DNA from 3 places in the Pseudoalteromonas sp. P1-8 genome. Region 1 is predicted to be linked to each of the others. Evidence: predicted binding sites of a transcription regulator. Region 1 holds the regulator's gene; each other region holds the start of a gene.

Region 1 (6,686 bases):
GGAACGCAAACGTATCAATGGTTTAATTGTGGTAGATCAAAGTAATACGCCAATTGGTGCCCTTAATATGCAAGACCTATTAAAAGCAGGAGTTCTCTAAGCAATGACATTCGCCGAGCTATACCAGCCTCTTAGCCCTGATGTGAGTCAGCGCGCACAAAAAGTAAAATTGCTAATCTGTGATATAGATGGTGTTTTTTCTGATGGCCGAATTTATTTAGGTAATGATGGCGAAGAGCTTAAAGCATTTAATACTAAAGATGGCTTTGGTATTAAAGCGCTCATTAATAGTGGCTTTGAAGTGGCTGTGATTACTGGCCGCCATTCACAAATAGTTCAGCAGCGAATGACTAGCCTAACAGTTCAGCACATTTATCAGGGACAAGAAGATAAGCTGATTGCTTATCAAGAGTTAAAAGATAAACTGGGGCTGACTGATGAACAAATTGCCTATATTGGTGATGATGGTCCAGACTTACCAGTAATGGAAAAAGTAGGGTTTGCTGTTGCTGTAAACGACGCACACCCACTGATTAAAAAGCTGGCTCATTACACCACATTATTACCAGGTGGCTTTGGAGCTGTGCGTGAATTAACTGATTTACTGATGTTAGAAAACGGTAAGCCGTTAACTAGCGATGGAACCAGCGCATGAATATAGCCCGTATTTTACTGAGTATTGTTTTTGTTTGTTGCATGGTGTGGTTATGGTACCCGTACTTTAACCAATCAACAGACACAATAACTAGTGAAGACGAGATCATCGCAACACCTGATTACACTGCTGTGGCGTTAAAGCAAACAGCGTATGATGAGCAAGGCAAAATTAGTCATAAAGTGGCTGCTGCTAAAATGGAGTTGTATCAACAATTAGGGTTTACCTTTTTTGAGCAACCTATTTTTACTATTTATGGCGACCAGCATGTTTGGCAAGTAAAAGCCAAAGAAGCCACATTGTATGAAAACGATCAGCTGATTTTTGAAGGGGATGTAGTTGCTAAAAACTTAACCCACAACGGCATGATTGAAGATATAAAAGCAGAAAACATTAATGTCGATATTGATAAAATGACCATGTTTTCTAAGCAACCTGTGACACTAACAGGACCGAATTTAAAGATTACCGGTAAAGGCTTAAAAGCCGATTTAAAAACCGAAATTGTTGAGTTAACTAACCATACACGAACCATATACTATGACCAATAAACTGAAGAAATTACTCCTGATCCCAAGCTTATTGATTGCCTTTTCGGGCGCAGCTGCCGAGCAAACAGGCGCTCAAATTAGCATTAGCTCAGATCGCCAAGTAGGTAAACTAAAAGATGGCGTTGGCATATTTGAAGGTAACGTAGAGATCGTGCATGGTAATCGTCGTATTACCGCTGAACGCCTTGAAGCACACGGCGGTGACACCGAGGGTACAGTAGAGTTAATTATTGCCACAGGTAAGCCTGCTTACTTCGAAGAAAAGCAAACTGATGGCACCGTGATGAGCGCCAGCGCCGAAGAAGTTCGTTATGATGTTGCAAAACGCTTCTTAACCTTAAATGGTGAAGCTGAAGTTACTCAAGCAGGTCAAAAAGTAACAGCAAAAAGCATTACCTATGATATGGCACAGCAGCTGATCAGTGCTGAAAAAGACGAAAACTCAACAGATCGTGTACACACTATTTTAGTGCCTGTTGAAAATAAAAAAGATAATAAAGGCCAACCATGAGCACATTAAAAGCAGAGCTTTTAGCTAAAAGCTACAAAGGCCGCCAAGTGGTTAAAAATGTCGGCCTTGAAGTTGAAGCGGGCAGCATTGTTGGCTTGCTTGGCCCAAATGGTGCAGGTAAAACCACCACCTTCTATATGATTGTAGGCCTAGTCCCAAGCGACAAAGGTAAAATCAGCATTGATGATAACGATATTACCCTTTTGCCAATGCACAATCGTGCCCGCTTAGGTATCGGCTATCTGCCACAAGAATCGTCAATTTTTCGAAAGTTAACGGTTTACCAAAACTTGATGGCTATTTTAGAAACCCGTAAAGATCTAAACAAAGCAGGTCGCGAAGAAACACTTAATAGCTTACTCGATGAATTTAGTATTCAACACATTCGTGACAGCCAAGGTATGGCGCTGTCAGGTGGTGAGCGACGCCGTGTAGAAATTGCTCGCGCATTAGCCGCTAATCCTAAATTTATCCTTTTAGATGAGCCTTTTGCTGGTGTTGATCCAATTTCAGTGTTAGATATAAAGAAAATTATTGAGCACCTAAAAAATCGTGGTATCGGTGTACTAATTACTGACCATAATGTTCGAGAAACCCTTGATGTTTGTGAAAAAGCCTACATTGTTTCTCATGGGGAGCTAATTGCATCAGGCACACCTGAGCACGTATTAGCAGACCAAACTGTACGCGATGTATATCTAGGCGAGCAATTCAGGCTGTAACCATTACGCCAGCGACTAGAGCATCTGCTAGACTTATAACAATGACAATAAATCGATAACTGTGTTTTTACAGTTATCGATAACTTTAAAAGGATTGTTAGGGATACATGAGGCAATCATTACAGCTGCGCATGGGCCAGCAACTTACAATGACTCCACAACTGCAACAAGCGATTCGTTTGTTGCAGCTCAGTACATTGGATCTCCAGCAAGAAATTCAAGAAGCGCTTGATAGTAATCCCCTACTTGAAGTGGAAGAAGCGGATTACAATGAAGAAAGCACCGGCAAGAATGAGCAAAAAGCGGAGTCTGACGATGTGCAAGTCAGCGCGTCTGCCGAAGAAGCACCTAGCGAGTACGAGCAAGAAAGTAGTGATGCTCTCAATAAAGACACCGTAAGCGATGACTTAGCCATGGATGTTACTTGGGATGAGTACATGAGTGCCGCCCCTTCAACATCGTCAGGGCCAATGCCTGAAGATGAATCTATCTATCAAGGTGCATCAACCGAAACCCTTCACGAATACCTAATGTGGCAATTACAGCTCACGCCATTTAGCCCTACTGATGAAGCGATTGCTGTGGCAATTGTAGAAGCTATCGATGATTCAGGTATTTTAACGGTAAGCTGTGAAGATATAGTCGAAAGCTTTAATCAAAATAACGATGAAGAAGAAATCGAACTTGATGAAGTCGAAGCGGTCTTAAAAAGAATTCAGTTATTTGATCCTGTGGGTATTGGCGCGCGCAGTTTACAAGAATGTCTGTGCATTCAGCTACGCCAATTCGATGCCGATACGCCATATTTAGCTGAAACTAAAATGGTTTTATCTGAGCATATCGAATTATTAGCGAGTCGCGACTATCGAACTTTGATGAAAAAGACTAAGCTTAAAGAAAACGAGCTTAAAGAAGTTATGACGCTCATCCACAGCTTAAACCCTAAGCCTGCGGATAGCATAGTACGCGAAGAGTCTGAGTACGTCATACCTGATGTATCAGTGAAAAAAGTAAAAGGTCGCTGGGTAGTCGAGTTAAACCCAGATTGTATGCCAAAGATTAGAGTGAACAGCCAATATGCAGCTATGTCTCGCTCAGTTAAATCAAGTAGCGACAGCCAATTTATTCGTTCTCACTTACAAGAAGCAAAGTGGTTTATTAAGAGCTTAGAAAGCCGTAACGATACGCTATTAAAGGTGACCAACTGTATCGTTCAACAACAACAAGCTTTCTTTGAACATGGCCCTGAAGCAATGAAGCCGATGGTGCTAAATGATGTTGCTGAAATGGTCGAAATGCATGAATCGACGATTTCACGGGTAACAACGCAAAAATATATGCATACCCCACGGGGTATTTTTGAGTTGAAATATTTCTTCTCAAGCCATGTCAGCACCGAAAATGGTGGTGAGTGTTCTTCTACAGCAATACGCGCTTTAATCAAGAAGTTAGTCGCTGCAGAAAACTCAGCTAAACCATTGAGTGATAGCAAAATTGCAGATATATTGGCTGAGCAAGGAATTAAAGTAGCTAGACGTACAATTGCAAAATATCGTGAGTCTCTAGCAATACCTCCGTCTAATCAGCGTAAGAGTCTGATTTAGACGTTTTACATAGAAGGAAAAATGCTTATGCAACTAAATTTAACTGGTCGTCATGTAGAAATCACAGATTCATTAAGAGACTATGTAAACACCAAGTTTGCGAAACTAGAAAGGCATTTTGACCATATTAATAATGTTCATGTCATTCTAGATGTAGAAAAATTAAGCCAAAAAGCAGAAGCAACTTTACATGTAAACGGAGGCGAATTATTCGCTTCTACAGAACATCAAGATATGTACGCAGCCATTGACTCACTGATCGATAAACTTGATCGCCAAGTCATTAAACACAAAGAGAAATTAGCTCGACATTAAATTATGAAACTAAGTTCACTTACTAACCAGGACTGCAGCAAAGCTGCGGTCCTTTTTAATAGCAAAAAAAGAATTCTTGAATATATCAGCGAACTGGCCCACCAGCAGCTTCCTCATTTATCGCAACAAGATATCCTAGATGCTTTACTCAACCGAGAAAAACTAGGTAGCACCGGCATTGGCCGAGGTATTGCTATTCCACATGGCCGAATGAGCGGCGCAGATGAGCCTCATGCATTTGTGATAGTGAGTGAATCCCCTATTAATTTTGATGCAATTGATAATCGTCCAGTTGATATTTTTGTGGCACTCATCGTACCAGATGGTGACTGTCAGCTTCACCTAAAGACCTTATCAACAATTGCTGATAGACTTAAAGATAAAGAATTTTGTAAACAGCTGCGTAGTGCTACTACCGATCAGCAACTGTTTCAGGTCATATCAGCAGAGGCATAAATGGAATTAATAATTATCAGCGGTCGCTCAGGCTCAGGTAAATCGGTCGCTTTACGAGTACTTGAAGACTTAGGCTATTATTGCGTTGATAATATTCCGGTTAATTTACTGCCTTCGCTCGTACGTAGTGTGTCTGATAACTACGATAAAATAGCGGTCAGTATCGACGTACGTAACTTACCGAAAGAGCAGCAAGAATTTAATGATATTCTTGAGTACCTGCCAGGTTTCGCAAACCCAACACTATTCTATTTAGACAGTGATGACCAAACTCTGATCAAGCGCTTTTCAGAAACACGCCGCTTGCATCCACTATCTATTGATTCTTTGCCGCTTGATCTGGCCATTAAACAAGAAAAAATCCTGCTTGATGTGTTGATCACTCGCGCTGACTTTATGATTGATACCACTGATCTGAGTGTTCATCAGTTAGCAGAATCAATTCGCGAAAAGATTTTAGGTAAAAAAGATAAAAAGCTAATTATTACTTTTATGTCGTTTGGCTTTAAGCATGGTATTCCAAAAGAAGCTGACTACGTTTTTGATGCACGCTTTTTACCTAACCCACACTGGGAACCTGATTTAAAGCCACTAACTGGCCTTGATCAACCAGTAAAAGATTACCTAGCTAGCCACAGCATAGTGCAAAAGTTCACTTGGCAAATACAAACCTTTGTGCAAACTTGGTTGCCACATTTAGAGCGTAATAACCGCAGTTACCTGACCATTGCTATTGGTTGCACCGGCGGCCAGCATCGCTCTGTTTACTTAGCGCAAACAATTGGTGAGAGCTTTGCCAAAAGCCATGCTAATGTAAAAATCCGCCACCGCGAACAAGACATTTAATTAGGCACCAACAATGCACGCTGAAGATACCTTTTTAATTCAAAACAAACTTGGCTTACATGCTCGTGCTGCTACTGTTTTAGCGCAATTAGCACTGCAATTTGATGCCAAAATTACGCTTTATCAAGATGATAAAGAAGCTGAAGGCGACAGCGTGTTAGCATTAATGCTACTTGAAAGTAGTCAGGGTAAAGAAGTTCGCGTTGTGTGTGAAGGCCCTGACGCCGATGCTGCATTAACGGCAATCGGCGAATTAATTGCACAACGCTTCCACGAGCAAGAATAGCATTTGCTAAGACTTCAAGGTTTACGGTAAACTTAATTCGGATATTTAAAATTCCCTTTAAATATCCTACTTTTATATCGCTCGCTTTTCTAAATTACAAAACTCTTAATAAATTTATCGCAGTGCGACGATATCTCTGCAAATACACTACAAAGCAACTATGCTGTATTTGCTTAGCCTATTTAAACTTTTTTCAGTTGTAAGGACGCCAATGCCAGAAGCCTTTGAACAAGATTACCCACTACAACAACTCAAACAAGTGACCAAGTCACTCAATAGTGGTCAATTTGTTCAAGTGCGCGGTATGTTAGCCAAAACGGCACCTTGTGATACAGCCCTTTTACTTGAATCTTCTCCCCATAAAATTCGTCGTATGCTTTGGCAGCTGGTTGATCCAGATGTCCGTGGTGATGTTCTAGAAGAACTCTCTGAAGATGTACGTCTTGGCATTATTGCCCAGATGGAGCCTGAGCACATTGCTGCTGCCACTGAAGATATGGACGACGATGACTTAGGTGAGGTTTTACGTAGTCTTCCTGATACCGTATATCAAGACGTTGTCAGTGCCATGGATTCGCAAGATAGAGAGAGAGCAACTCAAGCACTTTCTTATCAAGAGCGCTCAGCCGGTGCCTTGATGAACAGCGATACGGTCACCATTCGTCCTGACGTTACTCTCGATGTTGTACTGCGCTATTTACGCTTACGAGGTGAGCTACCAGAGGGTACCGATGACTTAT
Region 2 (6,686 bases), on a different contig from region 1:
TATTTGTGAAGAGCTTAATTGCCAACCCGGCGATATTTTGGTGTACGAACGCGATAGCGATTAACTTTACAACGCAACAGGATTTTGGAGGGCATATGCTCAACCGTGATTATTTACTACCCGGCATAGCAGCGGGGTTACTTGCCATAATTTTTCCTATGTACTGGATTTCAGTATTTGGCGAAACACTTGATGGCTTAGGCGAGGCGCTTAAGCTTGATTTACAAAGCTTAAACTTTTCAGACCTTGTGTTCGTGCTCATCGGTGCACTTGAAATTTACGTGTACCTGAGTTTACGCAAGGCACTAAAAGATATGTTTGATGTTGAAGGTGTACGCATACTGTTATGTGTGTTGGCGGTGTTGGTATTAGCTTTTCATGCCACTGTGTTATGCGATGTTTATCTTGCTGTTGCAGGTGATAAAGCATCGAATGATGTAGTAGAAAGTATTTCAATTATTGCCATGGTGGTCTCGGCTGGGAGTTTAGGCTTGTATGCGTTAGTGGGTTTGATCACAGCCGCATTATTACTAACAAAGCGCCATGGAATGTCATCGTTGCTAACGGTGTTTTCTATCCTATTGTTGCTAATGTGCATCTTACAGCTAACGGTGATTTTTGCTTATTTGAATGTGTTTTTATTCCCAGCAGCATTATTAATTTTAATGGTGTTCTTTATCAAAAAACCTGAGCAAATCGAAGTGATTTAACAGCGCTTTGTAACACAAGGAATAGGGTATGAGCTGGTTTAAAACGATTCTGTTAACGCTATTTTTGTCATTTGTTTGGGCTGCTACCTGTGTATATGGTGGTGTCAGTGGTTGGTTTTTAAAACCCATTGCCGAAACGGGCAACACTGAGCAATTTATTGCTAATAGTCAGGCGCTGATTGCCAACAATCAAGCAAACATCGCTTATGTTTTGATTGAAAATGGCCAAGTGGTTTTTCAAGATTACTCAAAAAGCAAAGATGAAATAACTGCAAATACTTTGTTCCCAGTGGCATCGCTCAGTAAATTTATTACCGCCTATGGTGTGATGAGTCTGGCAGAGCAGCAGCAAGTCCTTTTAGATCACGCTATTAATGAGCAACTGACGGGTTGGCAGTTACCTGAATCAGAGTTTGATAATCAAACCGTTAGCCTTGCACATCTGTTATCGCATACTGCGGGGCTTGGTGATGGCTTAGGCTTTGCTGATATTCCTCTAAATGAAACCGTACCAAGCTTGCTTGAGTCGCTCAACAAGCCGCTATCATCAACGGGTGTGCGTGAAATAAAAGTCACCAAGCCTGTGGGCGATTTTAAGTATTCTGGGGGCGGCTATTTAATGCTGGAGCTGCTGGTAGAAGAAAAAACGAATCAACGCTTTGCAACTTGGATGGCTGATAACGTCTTTAAGCCAGTCAATATGACTGATGCCAGTTACGATGTACTCACTGAGTTAGACAACATCGCACCTGCTTATGATAAAAGCGGGCAAGCTGCTGGGCATTTTCAATACGCATCGGCAGCAGCAACAGGCTTACTGGCAAGTAGCCATGACTTAATCGCTTTAGTGCAAGCATTAACATCACCTCAAACAGGGCAGTTAAGCCTGCAAATGATCAGCTCCATGCGAGCGCCTTTGGCAATTAGCTTAGGCGCACCAATTTGGGGGCTAGGTACCATGCTTTATGCACCAACAGCATCGGGAGATTTTGTCTTTGGTCATGATGGCGCGAATGAGCCAGCAATAAATAGCACGCTTCGCATCAACCCAGATAACAATGATGCAATCATCGTACTTAGCAGCGGTGGTGAACATATTGCATCAAAACTCGGTTATGAATGGACGCTTTGGCAAACCGGTTACCCCGACTTTTTAGCGTTTGATATTGCCCTGCAAAGCGCTTTTGTACCTTGCTTAATAGGCCTTGGTATCATCTTGATAGGTATGCTTTTGGTGCGCTTCAAAAAAGCGAAATAAGCAATTGATGTTAGGTTTTAATTATTTTCTGCTTTACCTTTTAATTCGTTGCATTGTCATTGTTCATTAACGTGAACAGCTATAGTATTTGTTTTAAATTGATTTATCAGGGTAGGGCAAATGTTACGATTTTTTTCTATAGACCAAGGTGTGATCACAGAAACTGAGCCAGCTGCTGATACGCCTCTTGCAACAGCCATAAAAAATGCCCACTGGATTGATACCATAAATCCGACTGAAGAAGAACGACAAGCGCTGGCAAGCACGCTTAATATCACCTTACCTGGTGCTGATGATGTTGAAGAAATCGAAGCCTCTTCCCGTTGTTTTATTGACCATGAAGGTTTGCATGTGCATGCGCTTTTCATGTCACCAAATGAAGGGCGCTTTAATACGGTAACCGTGGCTTGTTTGCTACAAGACAACTGCTTGCTGACAATCCGCGATGATGAACTAGCTGATTTTCGTCTATTACGACTGCGTGCTCGTAAAGGGCAAGTAGCGTGTGATAATCCGAAGCAACTTTTGGTGACTTTATTTGACCAAAAAGTCGAAAACCACGCTGATATGCTTGAAGACATGCATCACCAGTTAGAAAAACTCAGTGCCTATGTACTTGAAGAGGATGACTCAGACTTAGAAGAAGCTGTTAGTCGAATTTCGCGCCTTGAAGATAATAACGGTAAAGTGCGTTTATGTTTGATGGATACGCGCCGGAATATCTCGTTTTTACTGCGCCACCTAGGAGCGCCGACAGAAGACCGCGAGTCACTTCGTGAAATTGTACTCGATATTGATACCCTTATGTCTCACTGTACATTTTTGTTTGATAAGGTGAATTTCTTAATGGACTCGACTCAGGGTTTTATTAACATCGAACAAAACCAAATTATCAAAACCTTCTCTATTGCCTCTGTGGTGTTTTTACCGCCGACCGTTGTCGCCAGTATCTATGGGATGAATTTTAACAGCATGCCTGAACTGCAATGGGCATGGGGTTACCCGTTTGCAATTGGCATTATGTTGCTGTCTGGCTTTGCACCTTACTTGTTCTTTAAACATAAAGGTTGGTTGTAACAAAGCATAAAAAAGCCCAGCAAATGCTGGGCAAGGGGTCTTCGGATAGACCTAGGGGGTTTAACCTTTAAATGGGGTTTAACCTTTCAATTCGCCGGTAGACGATTCGATATGTGCACGAACAAACCATTGGAATTGTTCTAAGTCAGCCAGTTGGCCGGTGATCATATCTTCAGAAACTGGGTCTAGCTCACCAAGCTTATCGATAGCTGCACGGTGGTCTTTATTGACTCCGTTATACACTTTATCAAGTGCTGTTAGATGGTCAGTAACTAAGCCTTTACCAATTGAATAATCTTGCCAAGTACGGCGTTCTACAATTGATTGTGGTGTGCCAACAGGTACGCCGCCCATAGTTGCAATACGCTCTGCGATCGTGTCAGTCATCTCTTGCACTGCGCTTACTTGCGGGTCTAACATTTCGTGTACACCAATAAAATTAGGGCCAACAACATTCCAATGAATGTGTTTTAAAGTGAGGTGTAAATCGATTAAAGCGACCATGCGTTGGTCTAGAATAGCAATCGTGTCAGCTGCAGCTTGGTCTTTAACACCGGGTGCTGTAAATTCTGCGATTTTTGATGATGAATTACTCATTACTCCTCCGAGATTATCTGTAAATTTCCTTTCGCTTTTAATCTAAAAAGCATGTGTAATTACATAGAAGCAAGCGTTGTGCCTAATTATTTTTAAATTATAAGATTATGAATTTAAAGGGTTAATTTCATTTGGGTCTTGAGTGAGGGTGATACTAGCTAAGAAGAAGTATGAAAACTCTGCACACCTTCTGTAAAAAATTCAGTGTGCAGATACTAATTTACGACTTAAGAAAGTAAAGCCGCCGCTAAACGAACAAAATCAGATGAGGTTAGAATGCCCACTAGGTTGTTATCTTTATCAACCACAGGCATGCAGCCATGACGGTTTTCAACAAAAAACTTAGCAACTTCGTGTAGCGGTTGCTCTGGCGAGATACTGGTAAAATCGGTAGCCATAATATCAACCACTTTAGTTTGCTTTTCCTTGCGTTCGAGGGCGCTGGCACTGTAATTCGCCATGATATTCATTACCTGAGCAATCATGATTTTTTGCGTTAACATGCCAACCAAACCACCATGCTCATTGATCACTGGAATATGGCGGACATTTTTCTCTTTCATTAGATTATGCGCGTCATGCAGGGTATTTTGCGCGCTAATGGCGAATGGGTCTGGCGTCATCAAATCACTAACTAGGTGTGTCATGGCTACATCCTTACAATTAATCAAGTTGTGGTAAGTCTAGCGCTTATCGAGTTAATTGCACTTTAGTGAGATCAAAGTTTTAGTGATTAACGGTGCAAGTACCTGCATTATTTTGCTGACAATAATGAAAGTCTAAATAATAGTGAGACTTAGCTGGTCGTTCACCTTTAGTGAGGTATTGATACATCAATTCTGCAGAAAGTCGGCCCATTTCAAATGGGTTTTGACCAATATTGGCCGATGATAATCCTTGTTGTAATACTTCTAATTGCATTTGCTCAGTATCGGCAGAAACGATCACCACCTCTTGATTAGCAATACGTTGCTTATGTTTAGCAATCACGTTTGCATAATTAGGGTTAAATTGGGCAAAGCCCGCTACCGCTAAAAATAGTGGTGGATTTTCAAGGTTAAGAAGTTTGTCGAGTTGACCGAGGGAGACCTCTCGCTTGCCTAAGCTATATAAAGGGCATCTATCAAACTCACTCCAGCCATTTTCACCACTTAAACGTTTATCTTTTTGCCCAGATAACGCATAGCGAACACCTTCAATGCGCTTGTTTAAATTAGGTGTTGTTGAGTGCCCTGATTGAATACACACCTGGTTATTTTCTTTGCTGGTGAATTTTTTTAATTCGTTCCCCAAGGCCACACCATAGTCAAAATTGTTGGTACCTACATAAGCTAAACGGTACTGCTGATCTTCTTCGAGCAGATCAGAGTCAAAAGTGATCACAGGAATATTGTTATCTTTAAGCTGTTTAAGGGCTCTTTCAACAAGGTAATTGGAATCTGTGGTTGCGATTAATAAACCACTAATGTTGTTTCTGCGAACAAGGTCGGTGATCACTAAGACTTGTGTGCGAATATCTTGAAAGTCTTTGGGGCCATCGTAAATACATTCAAAATCGAGATGCTGTTTTGCAAATTGCTCACACCCTTTAAAGGCTTGCTGATAAAAACTATCGTTTTTGGTTTTACCCACAACAGCCACCACATATTTAGCCTGAATTGGCAGGGCAAAAAGCCAAAAACTGGCACACAAAAGTACCCAGTTCAATTTAAAATTTAATAATACTTTTAAGGACATAGCACTACATATTGCAAGTTAAGCACGAGCTAATTATAGTGACAGAGTTGGAATTTACAAGATTGATAGAAAGGTATTTGTTTTAGTGGCGTCTCTAGTTATTTACTCCTTGTTTAGGCTGTTTGTTTCTATGCGATTACGACCATTATTTTTCGCTGCATAAACGGCTTTGTCTGCGCGGTTTACTAAGCTTTCAAAGCTGTCATTTGGTTGCCAATTGGTTAAACCAAAGCTAGCAGTAACCGATATACGATGTTCTCGATAAGCTATTTGACTGGTTTCAAATGTTTTACGTAGGCCCTCTAAAAATTGCTTAGCCGAGCTGATGTCGGTAGCAAAGAACAACAGTAAAAATTCTTCACCGCCGAGCCTGCAACATAAGTCTTCTTTTTTCAAATGGTGTTTCATTAGATCAGAGAACACTTCGAGGACTAGGTCACCGCCATCATGCCCGTAACTATCATTAATACGTTTGAAGTAATCAATATCAACTACGCAGGCGAATAAGCTAGATGTTTGACTTGGGCTGAATAGTTGCTGTTGTTCAATAATGAATTGCAGCCCGCGGCGATTGTAGAGCCCGGTAAGCGGGTCTTTTAGAGACAATTCCAAATAACGCTTTTTTTCATCCACCAACAGGGTGGTGATGAGACCGAGGCCAGTCATAACAAACACGGTTGCATGGGCAATGACGGTCAATGAATACAAGGTCGCTAAGTTATGTTCATGGGTAATAATACTTAGCTGTGAAATGGGCACTAATAGTAAAATGCATTGCGCCATTGACAACACAGTGTTGCCAATATTCTTTTCACATACAGCGCGTTTAGTGGTGAAGTAAATAAGTGCGGGTAATACGCTTAATGTAAAACAGGCTTCGACAAGGGCAAGTTGATTTATATTTTGAGTGAGGAGGGCAAATACAGAAAAAATAGCACCATGCGCAATAATTATCTTATTAAATCGGCTGGGTTCGTCGTGGTTATAAATGGATAATTGTAGCAACGTCATGGAAATCATATAAATCACCACGCCAGAGCGAAAACTTGGCGTAAGGTCTAATAAGTCTTGGATCCACAGCCATGCAAAGCCAATTACACCAAGGTAAAAAAACAGGTTAAATAAGTAAATCGAGCGGTTATTAAAACTACTGCGCATCAGGCGCGTGGCTATAATGGAGCAGGTTACTACCGTAATGAGTAAGAAGACAAAAAAGCCGTGGTAAAAGTAATTCTCTACGTTACTAGCCATGAGTCGCACTGAAAAGCTCTAGGTAAATAAAGCTTAGCACAGGAAAAATTACTCAC
Region 3 (6,686 bases), on a different contig from region 1:
TTGATTCAAGAGATTAAAGGGAAGAGTTCATATCTCATAAACAAGCCAACATGCTCTAAACGAAAAATTTGGCAGCCAGGATATTATGATTCTTTAATAAGGAACGAAGAACATTTGCTTGGAGTATCGAGGTACATCATCGCAAACCCATTGAGGGCTGGAATTGTTAAAAATGTGCGTGATTACCCTTTTTGGGATTGTATCTATTTATAGGTAAATTCTTCACGGCTAAAGCCGTTCCTACGAGGTTGTAGGAGGCGTTTTAACGCCGAAATATTCAGGTGATTTTTGTACGTGATGTTCACGGCTAAAGCCGTTCCTACGGGGTTGTAGGAGGCGTTTTAACGCCGAAATGATTATTAAAAAGCCGCAAAATTATCATTAAGCGGCTTTCTTTATACAAATCAAAGCATAATCGCATCTTTTAGATACTGGAATAACTCTTTATAAGCTTTGGCTGGCTTTTCTGCTTTTACTTCTTTTGCGGCGCTGCGCACTAATTGGCGCATTTTTTGGCGCTCAAGAGACGGGTATTGATCAATTGTTGAATTGATCAGGTCGTCACCTTGTTTAATCAAATCATCGCGCAGGGTTTCGATTTTGTTCATCAAAACATCGGCTTGATTGTTTTTATTAAGCATGATGTCGATCATCGCTTGAATTTCATCAACGTTTTCTGTGGTACGTAATACTTTTGCGATGTAGTTTAAGTTACGACGGTAAGCATCGCTCTTATCACTTACTTTATCAGAAACAACTAACGCTTCTTTTAAATCGTGATTAAGCGGTAAACGATCGCGCTGCTTTTTCGGCATTTTTGCAATTTCAGCACCCAGACCATGATATTGCATGGCTTCACGTTTTAATTCGCTTTTTGATACGTAAATAATTTCTTCTTCGATAAGTGGCTTTTTCTTCTTCGCCATAAGGATGCTCATTCAGTAAACTTAACTATTCGCTATTATACGCCATTTAGTTAATGATTAATATTAGCTGATGCAGGTCTCGCAGTGTGTTAGCATTCGTTACACTATAAAAAATATCAGAACCTAGGACACACAAGATGAAAGATCCTATTTATCAACACATTTCTGAAGTGAAAGACGCGGTAAGCGAAGTACTGGAGCATGCAAAAAAATTGGGTGCAACAGCAGCAGAAGCGGCGATGTCGAGCACGTCAGGTTTGTCTGTCAGCACGCGCATGGGCGAAGTTGAAACAATAGAGTTTAACCAAGACGGTGGCTTAGGTATCAGTGTTTATGTGGGTAACAACAAAGGCTCTGCTTCAACAGCCGATTTAAACCCTAAAACATTACGTACAGTGGTCGAAAAAGCCATTGATATTGCAAAGTTCACCTCTGACGACCCATTTAATGGTATCGCTGATAAAGAGTTACTTGAATTTGCACCGCAAGATTTAGATTTATACCACCCGTGGGAAGTTAGCCCTGAGCAAGGTGTTGAGTTTTGTCATCAAGCAGAACAAGCGGCGCTGAATGCCGATGAGCGCATTGTAAATTCAGACGGTGCGAGTTTTTCTTCTCACCAAGGTTTACGTGTTTATGGTAACAGCCATGGCATGATTGCAGGTTACCCGCGTACGCGTCACAGCATTAGTACGATGGTGATTGGTAAAGAAGGCGAGCAAATGCAGCGTGACTCGGCTTATACCATCGCGCGCCATAAAGATGACTTAAATGATGCTGCAAAAGTAGGCCTCGAAGCGGCAACCGAAACCTTGGCTAAACTTAACAGCCAAAAGCTCGGTACTATGAAAGTGCCTGTAATTTTTAGAGCAGATATTGCTAACTCATTGTTTGGCCATTTAGTGTCGGCGATTGGTGGTGGTGCTCTTTATCGTAAATCGAGCTTCTTGCTTGATAGCTTAGGTACAAAAGTTTTCAGCGATTGTGTGAATATCTCTGAGCGCCCGCATTTATTACAAGGTTTAGCGTCTTCGCCGTTTGATGCTGAGGGCTTAAAAACTGTAGACCGTGAAATTATTCAAGGTGGTGAGCTGCAAACTTACCTATTAGCTAGCTATGCAGCACGCAAACTATCGATGGCACCAACGGGTCATGCTGGTGGTATTCATAACTGGCTAGTTGAACAAACCCATGCTGATCTAAAAGCACTTTTAAAAACCATGGGCACAGGCTTATTAGTAACTGAACTTATGGGCCAAGGTGTGAACACGGTAACGGGTGATTACTCACGTGGTGCGGCGGGGTTTTGGGTTGAGAATGGCGAAATCCAATACCCAGTAAGTGAAATCACTATTGCTGGTAACTTAAAAGACATGTTCAAGGCTGTAGTAGGCTTAGGTGGTGACATCGAGCGTCGTGGTGGTATTCAAACTGGCTCTATATTGATTGAACAAATGCAGATTGCTGGTAGTTAATATATATACAACGAATCATTTTTTTAAAGCCTCACTTTTGTGGGGCTTTTTTATTTGAAAAAGTTCTTTACCTAAACTTAACTTGAGGTTTTATCTTGGTGGCAGTTTAAAAATAAAAAGGAAAACTACCATGTATTTAGAACACGTAAACCTTGTTGTTAGTAATGTTGATGCCATGCTGCACTTTTATAAAGCCGCGTTCCCGCACTGGCGTGTGCGTAGTCAAGGCGATAGCAAGTGGTCGGGCAAACCGCGCAAGTGGTTGCACTTTGGTGATGATTACCAATACCTTGCATTAAGCAATAACGGTGAAGCTGAAAACCGTGATTTAGCAGGCCACCAAGTGGGTCTTGCTCATTTTGCCTATGTAACAAACGATATTAATGCTGTAGTTGAACGTCTGGTTTCAGCTGGTTATGAAATTGATAAACACGGCCCAGAAAACCCTTATCGTAAAAATGTATATTTCATCGACCCTGCAGGTTTTGAAGTTGAGTTTGTAGAGTATTTTAGTGATATCCCGAGTGAGAGGAATAATGACTTGTGAGGGAGCTGTCAGCTTTCAGCCGTCAGTTTTGAGCCGAGCATTGTTGTTTGTTGGTCAGGCATTGATTGATGGAATGGTGTTGTATGTAAGACGCGCCAAGCAAGCGTGACGCCTACGGTTGATGTAGGCGTGAAATTTATTTCGCGCGGTGGTTGTAGCAGCGGGTTTACCCCGCGTCATTTATTACCTATTGCGCGATATAAAATCGCGCCTACAATATCTCGCAACTCGCAACTCGCAACTCGCACCTTTACTGCACTTTATTCATCTCTTTCCAACTGGCTTTTAGGCTATTGGCAAAGCTGATGAACTTTTCTTTCATGGTACGTTTAACCGAAATCTCGACTGAGCCTAGCCATACATTCCCTTCAATAGTGATAGTTGGGCCTTGGCCTTTATTTAAGGCGACTGATTTGTTTTCTACGCTGCCAATTACGCTAAACAGTTTAGATACCACATTAACATGTTCTGGTACGTAGATTTCGTCGTTACCTAAAATACAGTTCACGTAAATAGTGACATGCTGATGTTGGAAAATTGCTTCGCTAAAGTCGAGTTCGATTGAACCTAAGCAGTTGGTGAGGTGAATTTCTTTTGGTACTACCCATTGGCCGCTGCGCTCATTTGAACCCAAAATACTCCTAAGCTGCAGGCTTTCGTTGTCGCTGCTGTGGCTGTAGTGAGGTTTAAATTGCGCATGCTTATGCGATTTGTAGTCAATATCTGCCTTCAGATCTAAATCAGCAACCAGTTCAACCAATACTTCGTTGCTGGTGGCTGCCATTGCCTGGTCTAGTCGGCGTTCAAATGCTTCGGCTGAAATAACAGCATGACTGTAGTTATAAATGAGTTGATCAATAACTTCTTCTCTTACTTGATCGATTGGGCGATCTTCAAGTTTAACGGCCATGGTAGTTCCCTGTTGTGATTTTAAAGGTGATTTTTTAGTTATTAATTACGAAGCAAGGCTTAGGCCAAAGTTTATTTTAATATAAATCAATGGTTTGTGTTTTTTGCTAATAAGCAACTTCGTTAAATTAACCACAGATTAATAAAATCAGCAACTAAATGGTTATTTTTGCAACATCGTGAACTTCTTACCGAGCAGCTTGTAAATCTTTACCTAAATGAATATAAATAGCTGCTGAATGGGTGTTTAACCTGCTGAAAATAAACAAATAAATAGTTGGCATCATAGTCGCATTAGTAAATGTGTCTTAAATCAAAAGGAGAAGATTATGAACACTTTTAACAAATCTATGATTGCCGCTTTAGTAATTGGTGCAACTAGCATGTCAGCTCAGGCAAGCAGCTGGGAAAATGAAAGTAAAGATGCTTGGATTGATGGTAAGGCAGAAACTGTGCTTCTTATGAACACAAACCTTAACAACTTTGACATCAACACTGATGTAACGAATGGCAAGGTTGTACTTACAGGTAAAGTTGATAGCGAATTAGATAAAGAGCTTGCTGAAGAGCTAGTTCTTAGCCTAGACGGTGTTAGCTCTGTTGATAACAAACTAACTGTTGTTAAAAACATGAAAGCTAAGCACATGAAATCAGACAAAGCTGATTCAGCAGAAAGCGACTTAACCGACGCAAAAATCAGTACTGTAATCACAACACGTTATTTATTTAACTCAGAAGTGGGTGGTACAGACATCGATGTTGATACTGACATGGGTGTAGTAACACTAAAAGGTACTGTTGAGTCTGATGCAGAAAAGCAATTAGCGGTAAGCATTGCTGAAAATGCTGAAGATGTTCGCAAAGTAATCGATGAATTAACGATTGTTGCTGAATAATAGCAAGCCCTATATAGCCCAGCTTTGGCTGGGCTTATCTTTTTCAAGGAGTGAGTCATGGATTTAATACGTATTATTTTATCGGTTTTAATTCCACCTCTTGGCGTATTTTTACAGGTAGGTTTAGGTGCGCAGTTCTGGATTAATATTCTTTTAACCTTATTAGGGTACATTCCAGGTTTGATTCATGCTGTGTATATCATCGCTAAGCGATAATCACCGCATTAATCTACAAGGATGGGTAATGGAGCACAGCAAGGAGTTGCTGTAGGAGTAACGGACGATAAACCGCAAGGAGTTTACAGTATGGATAATGTAACTACGCACAAAGGACAACAAGGAAGTAACAAGGCGTTATGGAGTAGCGCACAATGGCAACGCTTTATGGATAAAGTGAATGGAGATGACAGCAAGGAATAAGCTTAGGCAGGAGCCAAACAGGATGAAGCTAGCGTAAGGAGGAGACTATATGGAACAAGTACAAACGCAACCAACACAAGGATTGACCAACAATGGAGTTGCTTTATGGAACAAGCAACAGTGGCACGAATTTATGGAACACGCGAAAGCGGTTGCGCCACGACTAACAGGGAAGGCTGACGATAAAAACCCGATGTCATCTTCAGGTGACATCGGGTTTTTAACTACTTCAGCAATTTATCTTTATAACTTAAATTGATTCACCGTCTTATTTAAAGCGGCTGCCAATTCATTCAAATCACGTGCTTCATCCGCCAATTCATGGGCATGATCCGCAGTGCTATTCACTAAGTGATTTATTGCTGCCAAGCTATTGTTAATATCTTCTGCAACCACAGTTTGCTGCTCTGTCGAAGTCGCAATTTGATGACTTTGATCTTGCACATTTGTCACAGACTGGGCGATATCTTGTAGAGCTTGCAATACAATTTGTGTTTGCTCTACTGAACCCTCAGCACGCTCTTGACCTTGTTGCATCATAGTCGATGCTTGCTGGGCAATTTGCTGTAAGCGGCTGACCATATTGCGAATATCATCAGTAGATTCTTGCGTTCTGCTTGCCAGTGAACGAACTTCATCAGCAACAACAGCAAAGCCTCGGCCTTGCTCACCAGCACGAGCTGCTTCAATCGCTGCGTTCAGTGCTAGTAAGTTAGTTTGCTCTGCAATCGAGTTGATAACATCAACTACCGCACCGATATTGCCACTTTCTTGTTCAAGACCCGCAACCACTTTAGACGCTTCACCAATATGGCTTGCAAGGGCGGTCATCACTGATTGAGCTTGAGTAGAGCGTTTCGTACCGTCAACGGTAATGGTTTGCACTTCTTCAGCGGCATTATTGGTGTGCTGGGCATTACGCGAGATTTCCATCACTGTAGACGCCATTTCGGTTACCGCCGCACTAACACTATCAACTTGCTGCTTTTCTTGCTGAATTTCATCGTTGGTTTTTTGCGATACAATTTTCAACTGGCTTGCAGCTTGGCTTAGTTGCTCAGCCTGCGCAGCCGTATTTAGCATCATTGCACGAAGTTTATCGATGAAGGTATTCATGTGATGAGCAAGTTGGCCCACTTCATCATTACTCTTGATTTCGATTTTTTGTGTTAAATCGCCATCACCTGATGCGATATCACGCATGATGTAAGTTAGCTTAGTCAGCGGTTTGGTGATCATTTGCGTGGCCCAGAAGATCATCGCAATGATAATCGCAAGAATGATGATCACTGAGGTTGTGGTTGTCATCACTGCATCATTTACTGGCTCATCAATCATACTTGTTGGAATTAAAATACCCACGTACCAATCAAGGTAAGGGGTTTCTAGCTCAAGGCGGTTGTATACAACGTAATATTGCTCACCTTTGAAAGTAACAAAGCTGCTGCCATCTTTTTGGCTTTTCATCGCGCGGTTTAATTCGCTAAAGCCTGATGTGTCGCTAAATTGTTTT

What was found. The regulator sigma-54, encoded in region 1, starts transcription at its own class of promoters, with help from an activator protein. The targets are predictions, from matches to a motif close to GTTGGCACGNNNNTNGNNT.
Region 2: a site for sigma-54 is predicted at 3,710-3,728, ahead of dps (DNA starvation/stationary phase protection protein Dps). Genes of this name have one in related genera too.
Region 3: a site for sigma-54 is predicted at 4,134-4,152, ahead of AN213_RS03615 (BON domain-containing protein). Genes of this name have one in related genera too.

The regions. Positions count from the first base shown of each region.
Region 1 covers NZ_LJSO01000014.1:43,880-50,565, reverse strand. Annotated here, with positions in the region: gene AN213_RS16675 (KpsF/GutQ family sugar-phosphate isomerase) at 1-100, shown strand, start outside; gene kdsC (3-deoxy-manno-octulosonate-8-phosphatase KdsC) at 104-655, shown strand; gene lptC (LPS export ABC transporter periplasmic protein LptC) at 652-1,206, shown strand; gene lptA (lipopolysaccharide transport periplasmic protein LptA) at 1,196-1,717, shown strand; gene lptB (LPS export ABC transporter ATP-binding protein) at 1,714-2,439, shown strand; gene AN213_RS16650 (RNA polymerase factor sigma-54) at 2,547-4,043, shown strand; gene hpf (ribosome hibernation promoting factor) at 4,071-4,358, shown strand; gene ptsN (PTS IIA-like nitrogen regulatory protein PtsN) at 4,362-4,814, shown strand; gene rapZ (RNase adapter RapZ) at 4,815-5,660, shown strand; gene AN213_RS16630 (HPr family phosphocarrier protein) at 5,674-5,946, shown strand; gene mgtE (magnesium transporter) at 6,158-6,686, shown strand, end outside.
Region 2 covers NZ_LJSO01000005.1:239,172-245,857, reverse strand. Annotated here, with positions in the region: gene AN213_RS09470 (helix-turn-helix transcriptional regulator) at 1-64, shown strand, start outside; gene AN213_RS09465 (hypothetical protein) at 96-710, shown strand; gene AN213_RS09460 (serine hydrolase) at 739-1,968, shown strand; gene corA (magnesium/cobalt transporter CorA) at 2,089-3,045, shown strand; gene dps (DNA starvation/stationary phase protection protein Dps) at 3,124-3,642, opposite strand; gene AN213_RS09445 (HPP family protein) at 3,870-4,289, opposite strand; gene AN213_RS09440 (substrate-binding domain-containing protein) at 4,369-5,379, opposite strand; gene AN213_RS09435 (GGDEF domain-containing protein) at 5,482-6,630, opposite strand.
Region 3 covers NZ_LJSO01000002.1:6,673-13,358, forward strand. Annotated here, with positions in the region: gene AN213_RS03590 (REP-associated tyrosine transposase) at 1-213, shown strand, start outside; gene yjgA (ribosome biogenesis factor YjgA) at 405-926, opposite strand; gene pmbA (metalloprotease PmbA) at 1,064-2,401, shown strand; gene AN213_RS03605 (VOC family protein) at 2,532-2,948, shown strand; gene AN213_RS03610 (LiaF domain-containing protein) at 3,199-3,858, opposite strand; gene AN213_RS03615 (BON domain-containing protein) at 4,187-4,753, shown strand; gene AN213_RS20010 (YqaE/Pmp3 family membrane protein) at 4,811-4,969, shown strand; gene AN213_RS03625 (hypothetical protein) at 5,223-5,432, shown strand; gene AN213_RS03630 (methyl-accepting chemotaxis protein) at 5,417-6,686, opposite strand, start outside.